One region of the Streptomyces sp. NBC_01166 genome, then DNA from elsewhere that is predicted to be linked to it. Evidence: riboswitches for the same ligand, from Rfam matches in the RefSeq annotation. Region 1 holds a riboswitch; the other holds the start of a gene.

Region 1 (4,916 bases):
GTCGGCGGCGGTGAGAACACGCACTGGTTCATCAAGGACCTGCCGCTGCTCATCGCCTTCGCCGTCCTCGCCGCGTACACCTACTCCTCGGGGCTGCGCGCGCCGGCGCTGATCGCGTTCGTCAAGGACGGGCTGATCTACCTGGTCATCGCGGTGGCGATCATCTACATCCCGATCAAGCTGGGCGGGTTCGACGACATCTTCGCCGCGGCCGGCGAGAAGTTCTCCGCCGCCAACGAGGCGGCCGGCAAACCGGTGGCCGGGCTCGCGCCCGGGGTCTCCGGCCAGTGGGGTTACGCCACCCTGGCCCTGGGCTCGGCGCTGGCGCTCTTCATGTACCCGCACTCGATCACGGCGACGCTCTCCAGCCGCAGCCGTGAGGTGATCCGGCGCAACACCACGATCCTGCCGCTGTACTCGCTGATGCTGGGTCTGCTGGCACTGCTCGGATTCATGGCGATCGCGGCCGGGATCAAGGTCGACAACGGCCAGCTCGCCATTCCGCAGCTCTTCGAGAACATGTTCCCGGACTGGTTCGCGGGTGTGGCCTTCGCCGCGATCGGCATCGGCGCCCTGGTGCCCGCCGCGATCATGTCCATCGCCGCGGCGAACCTCTTCACCCGCAACATCTACAAGGACTTCCTGAAGCCGGACGCGACCCCGGCCCAGGAGACCAAGGTGTCCAAGCTGGTCTCGCTGCTGGTCAAGGTCGGCGCGCTCGCCTTCGTCCTCACCATGGACAAGACGGTCGCGATCAACTTCCAGCTGCTGGGCGGCATCTGGATCCTCCAGACGATGCCGGCCCTGGTGGGCGGCCTCTTCACCCGGTGGTTCCACCGCTGGGCCCTGATCGCCGGCTGGGCGGTCGGCATGATCTACGGCACGGCGGCCGCGTACGGCGTCGCCAGCCCGACCCAGAAGCACTTCGGCGGATCCTCGAAGGAGATCCCGGGGCTCGGCGAGATCGGCTACATCGGTCTCACCGCGTTCGTGCTGAACGTCGTCGTCGTGCTCGTGCTGACCGTCGTCCTCAACGCGGTGAAGGCGCCGGCCGGTGTGGACGAGACCTCCCCGTCGGACTACACGGCGGACGCGGGCGACCCCGGCGTCAAGGTCGAGCTCCCGCCGGCCACGGTGGGTGCACCCGGCGGCCACTGATCCCACAGCGGTCGCTCCGAGGCACGAACGTCCGTCCCGGCAGGGTCTCCCTGCCGGGACGGAGTCGTGTCAGGGCCGGGCTCCCGGGGCCGTCGGCCTCCGAAACCGGGGCGCGCCGCACCCGGCGCCTGGGGCAGACTGCCGCCCATGGACGTATCGATCAGGCCGGCCCGGCACACCCAGTTCGAGGAGCTGGGCGAGATCACCGCGCAGGCGTATCTGGGCGACGGACTCCTGGACTTCGGCGCCGACGACCCGTACCTGGAGCAGCTCCGCGCGGTCGGGCGGCGGGCCGCCGAGGCCGAGGTGCTGGTCGCGCTGGACGCCGACGGCCGGTTGCTGGGCGGTGTCACCTACGTCGCGCCGGGCACCCCGTGGGCGGACATCGCCGGGGAGGACGAGGCCGAGTTCCGGATGCTGGCCGTCTCTCCGGAGGCCCGTGGGCGGGGCGCGGGCGAGGCGCTCGTACGGGCCTGTATCGAGCGGGCACGGGCCGCCGGAGGGCTCTCCGGGATCGTCCTGTCGACGCAGTCCGCCATGCTGGGCGCCCATCGGATCTACCGCCGCCTCGGCTTCGTACGGACTCCGGAGCGGGACTGGTACCCGCTGCCGGGCCTCGCGCTCCTGACATTCCGCCTGGAGCTCTGACCCTTCACGACACAAGATGTGGGGGCTTCTCCAATCGGGAGCCCCCACATGTATGCTCGACCTCGCTGTCGCCGCAGGGGAATCCGGTGAGAATCCGGAACTGTCCCGCAACGGTGTGATCGGTGTGCTTATCCGCATCCCGAAGTCCGAAGACCTGTCGACAGTGCGCCCGGCTCGACCGAACCGGGTGCCGATACGTCCGGGCCCCGCGGAGGGCCGGTGGACGCCGCGCGCCGTGCTGCCCTTCCCCGGGCGCCGCCGTGCCCGGCTGCCCCGCTCCCGCAGGCCCCGAGCCGAGCGAGGGATAGCCCCAGTGACCATCGCGCCAGCCGACCCGGTTTCAGTCACGGAATCCGAAGGCCGCACGACCGACGCGCCCGGGACCGCACTGCTGCGGACCCTGACCGGCCTCACCGCCGATCTGCCCGACACCGACCCCGGACGGGTGGCCGCCGCCGCACTGCGCGGCCGCAACGCCCGGTCGGACGAGGCCGAGCTGCGCTCGCTGGCCACCGAGGCCGCCGCCGGCCTGATCTCCGAGGACCCCGCCTACTCCCGGCTCGCCGCCCGGCTCCTCACCCGGGCCATCGCGGACGAGGCCGCCGGCCAGGGCGCTGTCTCCTTCTCCGCGTCGGTCGCCGTCGGACATCGCGAGGGCCTGATCGCGGACCGTACGGCCGAGTTCGTCACGCTGCACGCCGCCGCCCTCGACGCGCTCGTCGACCAGGCGCTCGCCGACGGCGCCGACGACCGCTTCGGCTACTTCGGGCTGCGGACTCTGCACAGCCGGTACCTGCTGCGCCACCCGCTCACCCGCGACGTCGTCGAGACCCCGCAGCACTTCATGCTGCGCGTCGCCGCCGGGCTCGCCGAGGACACCTCCGAGCGGGCTCTGGAGGAAGTGGCCGCGCTGTACGGCCTGATGAACCGGCTCGACTACCTGCCCTCCTCCCCCACCCTCTTCAACTCGGGTACCCGCCACCCGCAGATGTCGTCCTGCTACCTGCTGGACTCGCCGCTGGACGAGCTGGACTCGATCTACGACCGCTACCACCAGGTGGCGCGCCTCTCCAAGCACGCGGGCGGCATCGGGCTCTCCTACTCCCGTATCCGCGCCCGGGGTTCGCTCATCCGCGGCACGAACGGGCACTCCAACGGCATCGTGCCGTTCCTGAAGACGCTCGACGCCTCGGTCGCCGCGGTGAACCAGGGCGGCCGCCGCAAGGGTGCCGCAGCCGTCTACCTGGAGACGTGGCACGCGGACATCGAGGAGTTCCTGGAGCTGCGCGACAACACCGGCGAGGACCAGCGGCGTACGCACAACCTCAACCTGGCGCACTGGATCCCGGACGAGTTCATGCGCCGCGTCGACGCGGACACGGAGTGGTCGCTGTTCTCCCCGGCCGACGCCCCCGAGCTCGTGGACCTGTGGGGCGACGAGTTCGACGCCGCCTACCGCGCCGCCGAGGCAAAGGGGCTGGCCCGCAAGACCCTGCCGGCCCGGGAGCTGTACGGCAGGATGATGCGGACCCTCGCCCAGACCGGGCAGGGCTGGATGACGTTCAAGGACGCCTCCAACCGCACGGCGAACCAGACCGCCGAGCCGGGCCGCGTCGTGCACTCCTCGAACCTGTGCACGGAGATCCTCGAAGTCACCGACGACGGCGAGACGGCCGTCTGCAATCTGGGTTCGGTCAACCTGGGCGCGTTCGTCGCCGACGGCACCATCGACTGGGAGCGGCTGGACGCCACCGTCCGCACGGCGGTGACCTTCCTCGACCGCGTGGTGGACATCAACTTCTACCCGACCGAGCAGGCCGGCCGCTCCAACGCCCGCTGGCGCCCGGTGGGCCTGGGCGCGATGGGCCTCCAGGACGTCTTCTTCCAGCTGCGCCTCCCGTTCGACTCCCCCGAGGCCCGCGCGCTGTCCACGAAGATCTCCGAGCGGATCATGCTCGCCGCGTACGAGTCCTCCTGCGACCTCGCCGAGCGGTCGGGCCCGCTGCCCGCTTGGTCCGAGACCCGCGCGGCGCGCGGCGTACTGCACCCGGACCACTACGACACCGAGCTGAACTGGCCTGAGCGCTGGGACGCACTGCGCGCCCGGGTCGCGAAGACCGGCATGCGCAACTCGCTGCTGCTCGCCATCGCGCCGACGGCGACGATCGCCTCGATCGCCGGGGTGTACGAGTGCATCGAGCCGCAGGTCTCCAACCTCTTCAAGCGCGAGACGCTCAGCGGAGAGTTCCTCCAGGTCAACGCCTACCTGGTGGACGAGCTGAAGAGGCTCGGCGTCTGGGACGCGCGGACCCGTGAGGCGCTGCGCGAGGCGAGCGGCTCCGTGCAGGGCTTCGCCTGGATCCCCGAGGACGTGCGGGCGCTGTACCGCACGGCGTGGGAGATCCCGCAGCGCGGCCTGATCGACATGGCGGCCGCCCGTACGCCGTTCCTCGACCAGAGCCAGTCGCTCAACCTCTTCCTGGAGACGCCGACGATCGGCAAGCTCTCCTCGATGTACGCGTACGCCTGGAAGCAGGGGCTGAAGACGACGTACTACCTGCGGTCGCGCCCGGCGACCCGGATCGCCCGCGCGGCGTCCGGCAAGGCCGCCACCGCCACCGTTCCCGTACAGCAGGCGACGGCTCCCGACGCGGACGCGATCGCCTGCTCCCTCGAAAACCCCGAGTCCTGCGAGGCCTGCCAGTAATGACCACGTCCGAGAACAAGAACCTGCTCGACCCGGGCTTCGAACTGACCCTGCGTCCCATGCGCTACCCGGACTTCTACGAGCGCTACCGGGACGCGATCAAGAACACCTGGACGGTGGAGGAGGTCGACCTGCACTCCGACATCGCCGACCTCGCCAAGCTCTCAGCCGGCGAGCAGCACATGATCGGCCGGCTGGTCGCGTTCTTCGCGACGGGTGACTCGATCGTCTCCAACAACCTGGTGCTGACGCTCTACAAGCACATCAACTCGCCCGAGGCGCGGCTCTACCTGTCGCGTCAGCTGTTCGAGGAGGCCGTGCACGTCCAGTTCTATCTGACGCTGCTCGACACCTATCTGCCCGACCCGGAGGACCGTGCGGCGGCCTTCGACGCGGTCGAGGA
Region 2 (4,916 bases), 2.1 Mb from region 1:
TTCGAGACCCACGTCAACCGTCTGCACAGCATCGGGAGCTACCTCAGCTACATCCCCGTTCTGGCCGGTGTCCTGCTCGGGGCTCCGCTCATCGCGGGCGACCTGGAGACCGGCACCGCCAAGCTGGTGACCTCACAGTCCGTCAGCCGACTGCGCTGGCTCATCACCAAACTCGCCGTTCCCGCCGCGATGCTCGCTCTGTCGACCGGCGTGCTCACCGCCGTGCTCACCTGGTGGTGGAACCCGCTCAAGGGACTTTCCGAGGCCCTCATCTGGACCTCCTTCTTCAGTGTCACGGGGCTCGTACCGGTGGCCTACGCCCTGCTCACGTTCACCGTGGGCGTGGCGGTCGGCCTGCTCCTGCGCCGCACGCTGGTGTCGATGGTGGTCACGCTCGGCATCGTCGTGGCGATCGGGTTCGTCTGGGACGAACTCTGGCGGAGCCTGGGACACATCATGTCGGTCAGCACCGACAAGGGCGTCGGGCCCGGGGCGGTACGGCCGGAGCTGCCTGCCCAGGCGGAGCAGCAGGGACAGGGCACGTATTTCCTCACCAGCTCCGGAGACCGCCTGGACTGGACCACCTGTCTCGATCAGATGGAGAACGACCGGGCGCACACCTCCTGCCTGGAGTCGAAGCACGTCATCGGCTGGTCCCTGGACTATCTCGACGTCTCCCAGATGCAGACGATGCAGTGGCTCGGAGCCGGCATCATGCTCGCCGTCGCCGCGGCCGTCGCCGCCTTCGTCATCGTCTGGGGCCGCAAGCGGCTCCTGTGACCCGTGTGGCCACGGGGCCGGGGCTCACCGCGCGGGTCCGGACGACGCGCGGACCGGTTGGCGAGGAGCGGGCGCCGCGTGGTGGACTTCGTCTACGAACGGAGAGAGACGGTGGCGCAGGGCATGGCCGATCACGGCGCGGACCAGGGGTATCTGCTGGACAACCAGCAGTCGGAGGCAGGCATCCGATTCGGTGCGCTGTCCGAGCTGTTCGATCCGGTGACGTTCCGGCACATCGACCGGATCGGCATCACCCGGGGCATGCGGTGCTGGGAGGTCGGGGCGGGCGGCCCCTCCGTGCCCGCAGGTCTTGCCGAGCGTGTCGGAGCAACGGGACGGGTGGTCTGCACCGACATCGACGTGTCCTGGGCACGAGAAGCCGCCTCCGAAGTCGTCGAGGTCATGCGCCACGACGTCGCGGCCGATCCTCCGCCGCCGGGTGGCTTCGACCTCGTGCACGCCCGGCTGGTCCTGGTGCACGTCGTCGACCGCGCGGAGGCGCTGCGCCGCATGATCCAGGCGCTGCGACCGGGTGGTGTGCTGCTCCTGGAGGATGCCGATCCGGGGCTGCAGCCTCTGCTGTGCCCGGACGAGTCGGGCCCCGAGCAGCGGCTCGCCAACCGTCTGCGCTCCGGGTTCCGGGAGCTCATGGCCGCACGCGGCGCCGATCTCGCGTACGGCCGGACACTGCCCCGGCTGCTGCGCGAAGGCGGCCTGGACGACGTACAGGCGGATGCCTACTTCCCGATCACCTCGCCGGCCTGCACCGTTCTCGAGGCAGCGACGGTCCGGCAGATCCGTGGCCGGCTCGTGGCGGCGGGGATCGCGACCGACGAGGACATCGACCGCCACCTGTCCGACGTCGCCACCGGACGACTCGACCTGGCGACGGCCCCCATGGTCTCCGCCTGGGGGCGCCGTCCGTAGAAGGCGCGTGCCGGCGCCCTCGGGGTACGCCGACCCGCCGAGCAGGCCGGACTCCTGGGGTCTCCCCCGGCACCTGCGTGGGCTTTCCGGCTTCGAACCGGGGAGAGTTGACCCCGATTGGTCGGGGAGGGGGCCTCATGTACGGCGTCAGGAAGGCCCAGTGCCTGCTCAGACACCTGCCCGGCAGGGCCGGTGGCCGCCCTCGGTGACCTCAGGCCCGCTTGTCATCGTCCCCCACCTGGCACTACTGTCGCCACGCCTTGGTGAACGGGAAATCGGTGTGATGCCGGTGCGGCCCTCGCCACTGTGATCGGGAAGTCCGGCTCCGGCCCTCGCGGGCAGCCACTGGGTCCTTGTGACCCGGGAAGGCGGAGTTCGGGCGGTGGTACCCGTAAGCCAGGAGACCGGCCAAGGCACTTCAACCATCCACGAGGTGCTGGAGAGGGTCTGCTGAGCCATGCACATAGCCGAGGGTTTTCTGCCTCCGGTGCACGCGATCGCCTGGGGTGTCGCGTCCGCGCCGTTCGTCGTCCACGGAGTCCGGTCACTCACGCGTGAAGTCCGGGAGAACCCCGAGAGCACGCTGCTCCTGGGGGCTTCCGGGGCCTTCACGTTCGTTCTTTCCGCATTGAAGATCCCGTCCGTGACCGGGAGCTGCTCGCATCCCACCGGCACGGGGCTGGGGGCCATCCTGTTCCGCCCGCCGATCATGGCGGTCCTGGGCACCATCACCCTGCTGTTCCAAGCGCTCCTGCTCGCCCACGGCGGGCTGACCACGCTGGGTGCCAACGTCTTCTCGATGGCGATCGTCGGGCCCTGGGCGGGGTACGCGGTCTACAGGCTGCTGCGCCGGTACGACGTGCCGCTGATGGTGGGAGTGTTCTTCGGCGCGTTCGTCGCCGACCTGTCGACGTACTGCGTCACGAGCGTGCAGCTGGCGCTCGCCTTCCCGGACCCGAGCACCGGATTCCTGGGCGCGCTCGGCAAGTTCGGCTCCATCTTCGCGGTCACCCAGATCCCGCTGGCGGTGAGCGAGGGGCTCCTGACCGTTCTGGTCATGCGGCTCCTCGTGCAGTCCAGCAAGGGGGATCTGACCCGGCTCGGCGTGTTCCTCGCCGGCAGGCGGGACCGGACCAGGACGGCCGAGACCGAGGCGGTGGCCCGATGAACAGGAACACGAAGATCAACGCCCTTCTGCTGCTCGTCGTGGCCGCGCTGGCCGTCCTGCCGCTGGCCCTCGGCCTCGGCGACGACGAGAAGGAGCCGTTCGCGGGCGCCGACGCCCAGGCCGAGACGGCGATCACCGAGATCGATCCCGAATACGAGCCCTGGTTCTCCCCGCTGTACGAACCACCGTCCGGCGAGATCGAGTCGGCCCTGTTCGCCCTCCAGGCCGCGTTGGGCGCGGGCGTCCTCGCCTATTACTTCGGTCTGCGGCGCGGACGCCGCCAGGGCGAGCTGCGCGCGAGCGTGCAGCAGGACGGCTCCGGTGCCGGGGAGCCCGCGGCCCGGGGGAACTGAGGATCGTGCTGCCGATCGACGCGGCGGCGCACAGCAGTCGCTGGCGCCGCCGCCATCCCGTGGACAAAGCCGTACTGGGGCTGGGACTCACGGTCCTGGCGATCTCACTGCCGCCCTGGCCCGGAGCCGCACTGATCCTCCTCACCGCCGTCGCCGTCCTGCTGGGGCCGGCCGGTGTGCCCGCACGCCAACTCTGGCGGGCCTACCGGGTTCCCCTGGGTTTCTGCGTCACCGGGGCGGCCACACTGCTCGTACAGGTCGGCGGGCCGGAGGGACTCGTGACCCTGGCCGACGGGGGGCCGGTCCGTGCCGGGGAGCTGCTGCTGCGCACCTCGGCTGCGTCGCTCGGGGTCCTGCTGTTCGCCTTCACCACCCCGATGTCCGACCTGCTGCCCCGCCTGGTCAAGGCGGGGGTGCCGGCGCCGGTGGTGGACGTCGCCCTGGTGACGTACCGCATGAGCTTCCTGCTCCTCGACGCGGTGCGCCGGATCCGGGAGGCCCAGGCGGCCCGGCTCGGGCACACCACTCGGGCCGCCGCCTGGCGCTCGCTGGCGGGGCTGGGGGCCACCGCGTTCATCAGGGCCTTCGACCGCGCGGCCCGGCTCCAGGCCGGGCTCGCCGGGCGCGGCTACGACGGGACCCTGCGCGTCCTGGTACCCGACGCCCGTGTCTCCGGCCGGTTCGTGGCCGTGAGCGTCACCCTGCTCGCGGCCCTCACCGTGCTGACCCTCGTCCTGGAAAGGCCCCTTTCATGAGCGAATCCGTACTGCTCGCCCTGCGGGGCGCGGCCTTCGCGTACGAGGACGGCCCTGCCGTGCTCAGCGGCCTCGACTTCGAAGCACGGGTGGGGCGTGCGCTCGCCCTGCTCGGCCGGAACGGCAGTGGGAAGACCACGCTGATGCGTCTGCTCAGCGGCGGGTTGCGACCCCGCGAGGGGCAGTTGACGGTGGAGGGCCGCCCGGTCACGTACGACCGGAAGGGCCTGACCCGGCTGCGTACCACGGTCCAGTTGGTGGTGCAGGACCCGGACGACCAGTTGTTCGCCGCGTCCGTCTCCCAGGACGTGTCCTTCGGACCGCTGAACCTGGGGCTGCCCGACAGCGAGGTGCGGGCCCGGGTGGACGAGGCGCTGGACGCCCTCGACATCAGGGCGCTGGCGGACCGGCCCACCCACCTGCTCTCGTACGGGCAGCGCAAACGGACCGCCATCGCGGGGGCGGTCGCGATGAGGCCCCGGGTGCTGATCCTCGACGAGCCGACCGCCGGGCTCGACCCGGACGGTCAGGAGCGGCTGCTCGCCACGCTGGGCACCCTCCGGGAGAGCGGCACCACCGTCATGATGGCCACGCACGACGTCGACCTGGCCCTGCGCTGGGCCGACGACGCCGCGCTCCTCACCCCCTCGGGTGTCCGCGCCGGGCCGGCGCCCGCGATGCTCGCCCGTACGGATCTCCTGGAGGAGGCCGGGCTGCGGCTGCCGTGGGGCATCGCGACCGCCCGACTGCTGCGCGCGCACGGCCTGCTGGACGCGTCCGCGCCCGGTCCCCGCGCCCCCGAGGAGCTCGCGGGCTTCGCCTCGCCCGCCGACGGCAGGGGGCAGGCCACCGCCCGCCGGTAGAAGGTCGGATGACGCGGAAGAGGTGCCGGTCCGAGTTGAACTCCTCGTCCAGGAGTCTGACGGCCGCCGC

The links. Region 1 has a riboswitch for cobalamin ahead of OG379_RS25840 (ribonucleoside-diphosphate reductase subunit alpha). Riboswitches for the same ligand answer to the same signal wherever they lie in the genome.
Region 2: it holds a riboswitch for cobalamin, as region 1 does, so the genes downstream of both, OG379_RS34685 (energy-coupling factor ABC transporter permease) here and OG379_RS25840 (ribonucleoside-diphosphate reductase subunit alpha) in region 1, are expected to answer to the same signal.

Annotation. Positions count from the first base shown of each region.
Region 1 covers NZ_CP108613.1:5,577,255-5,582,170, reverse strand. The annotation lists gene mctP (monocarboxylate uptake permease MctP) at 1-1,158, shown strand, start outside; gene OG379_RS25845 (GNAT family N-acetyltransferase) at 1,306-1,806, shown strand; cobalamin riboswitch at 1,847-1,983, shown strand; gene OG379_RS25840 (ribonucleoside-diphosphate reductase subunit alpha) at 2,120-4,513, shown strand; gene OG379_RS25835 (ribonucleotide-diphosphate reductase subunit beta) at 4,513-4,916, shown strand, end outside.
Region 2 covers NZ_CP108613.1:7,652,760-7,657,675, reverse strand. The annotation lists gene OG379_RS34695 (ABC transporter permease) at 1-780, shown strand, start outside; gene OG379_RS34690 (class I SAM-dependent methyltransferase) at 904-1,707, shown strand; cobalamin riboswitch at 1,930-2,135, shown strand; gene OG379_RS34685 (energy-coupling factor ABC transporter permease) at 2,165-2,875, shown strand; gene OG379_RS34680 (energy-coupling factor ABC transporter substrate-binding protein) at 2,872-3,228, shown strand; gene cbiQ (cobalt ECF transporter T component CbiQ) at 3,234-3,983, shown strand; gene OG379_RS34670 (energy-coupling factor ABC transporter ATP-binding protein) at 3,980-4,846, shown strand.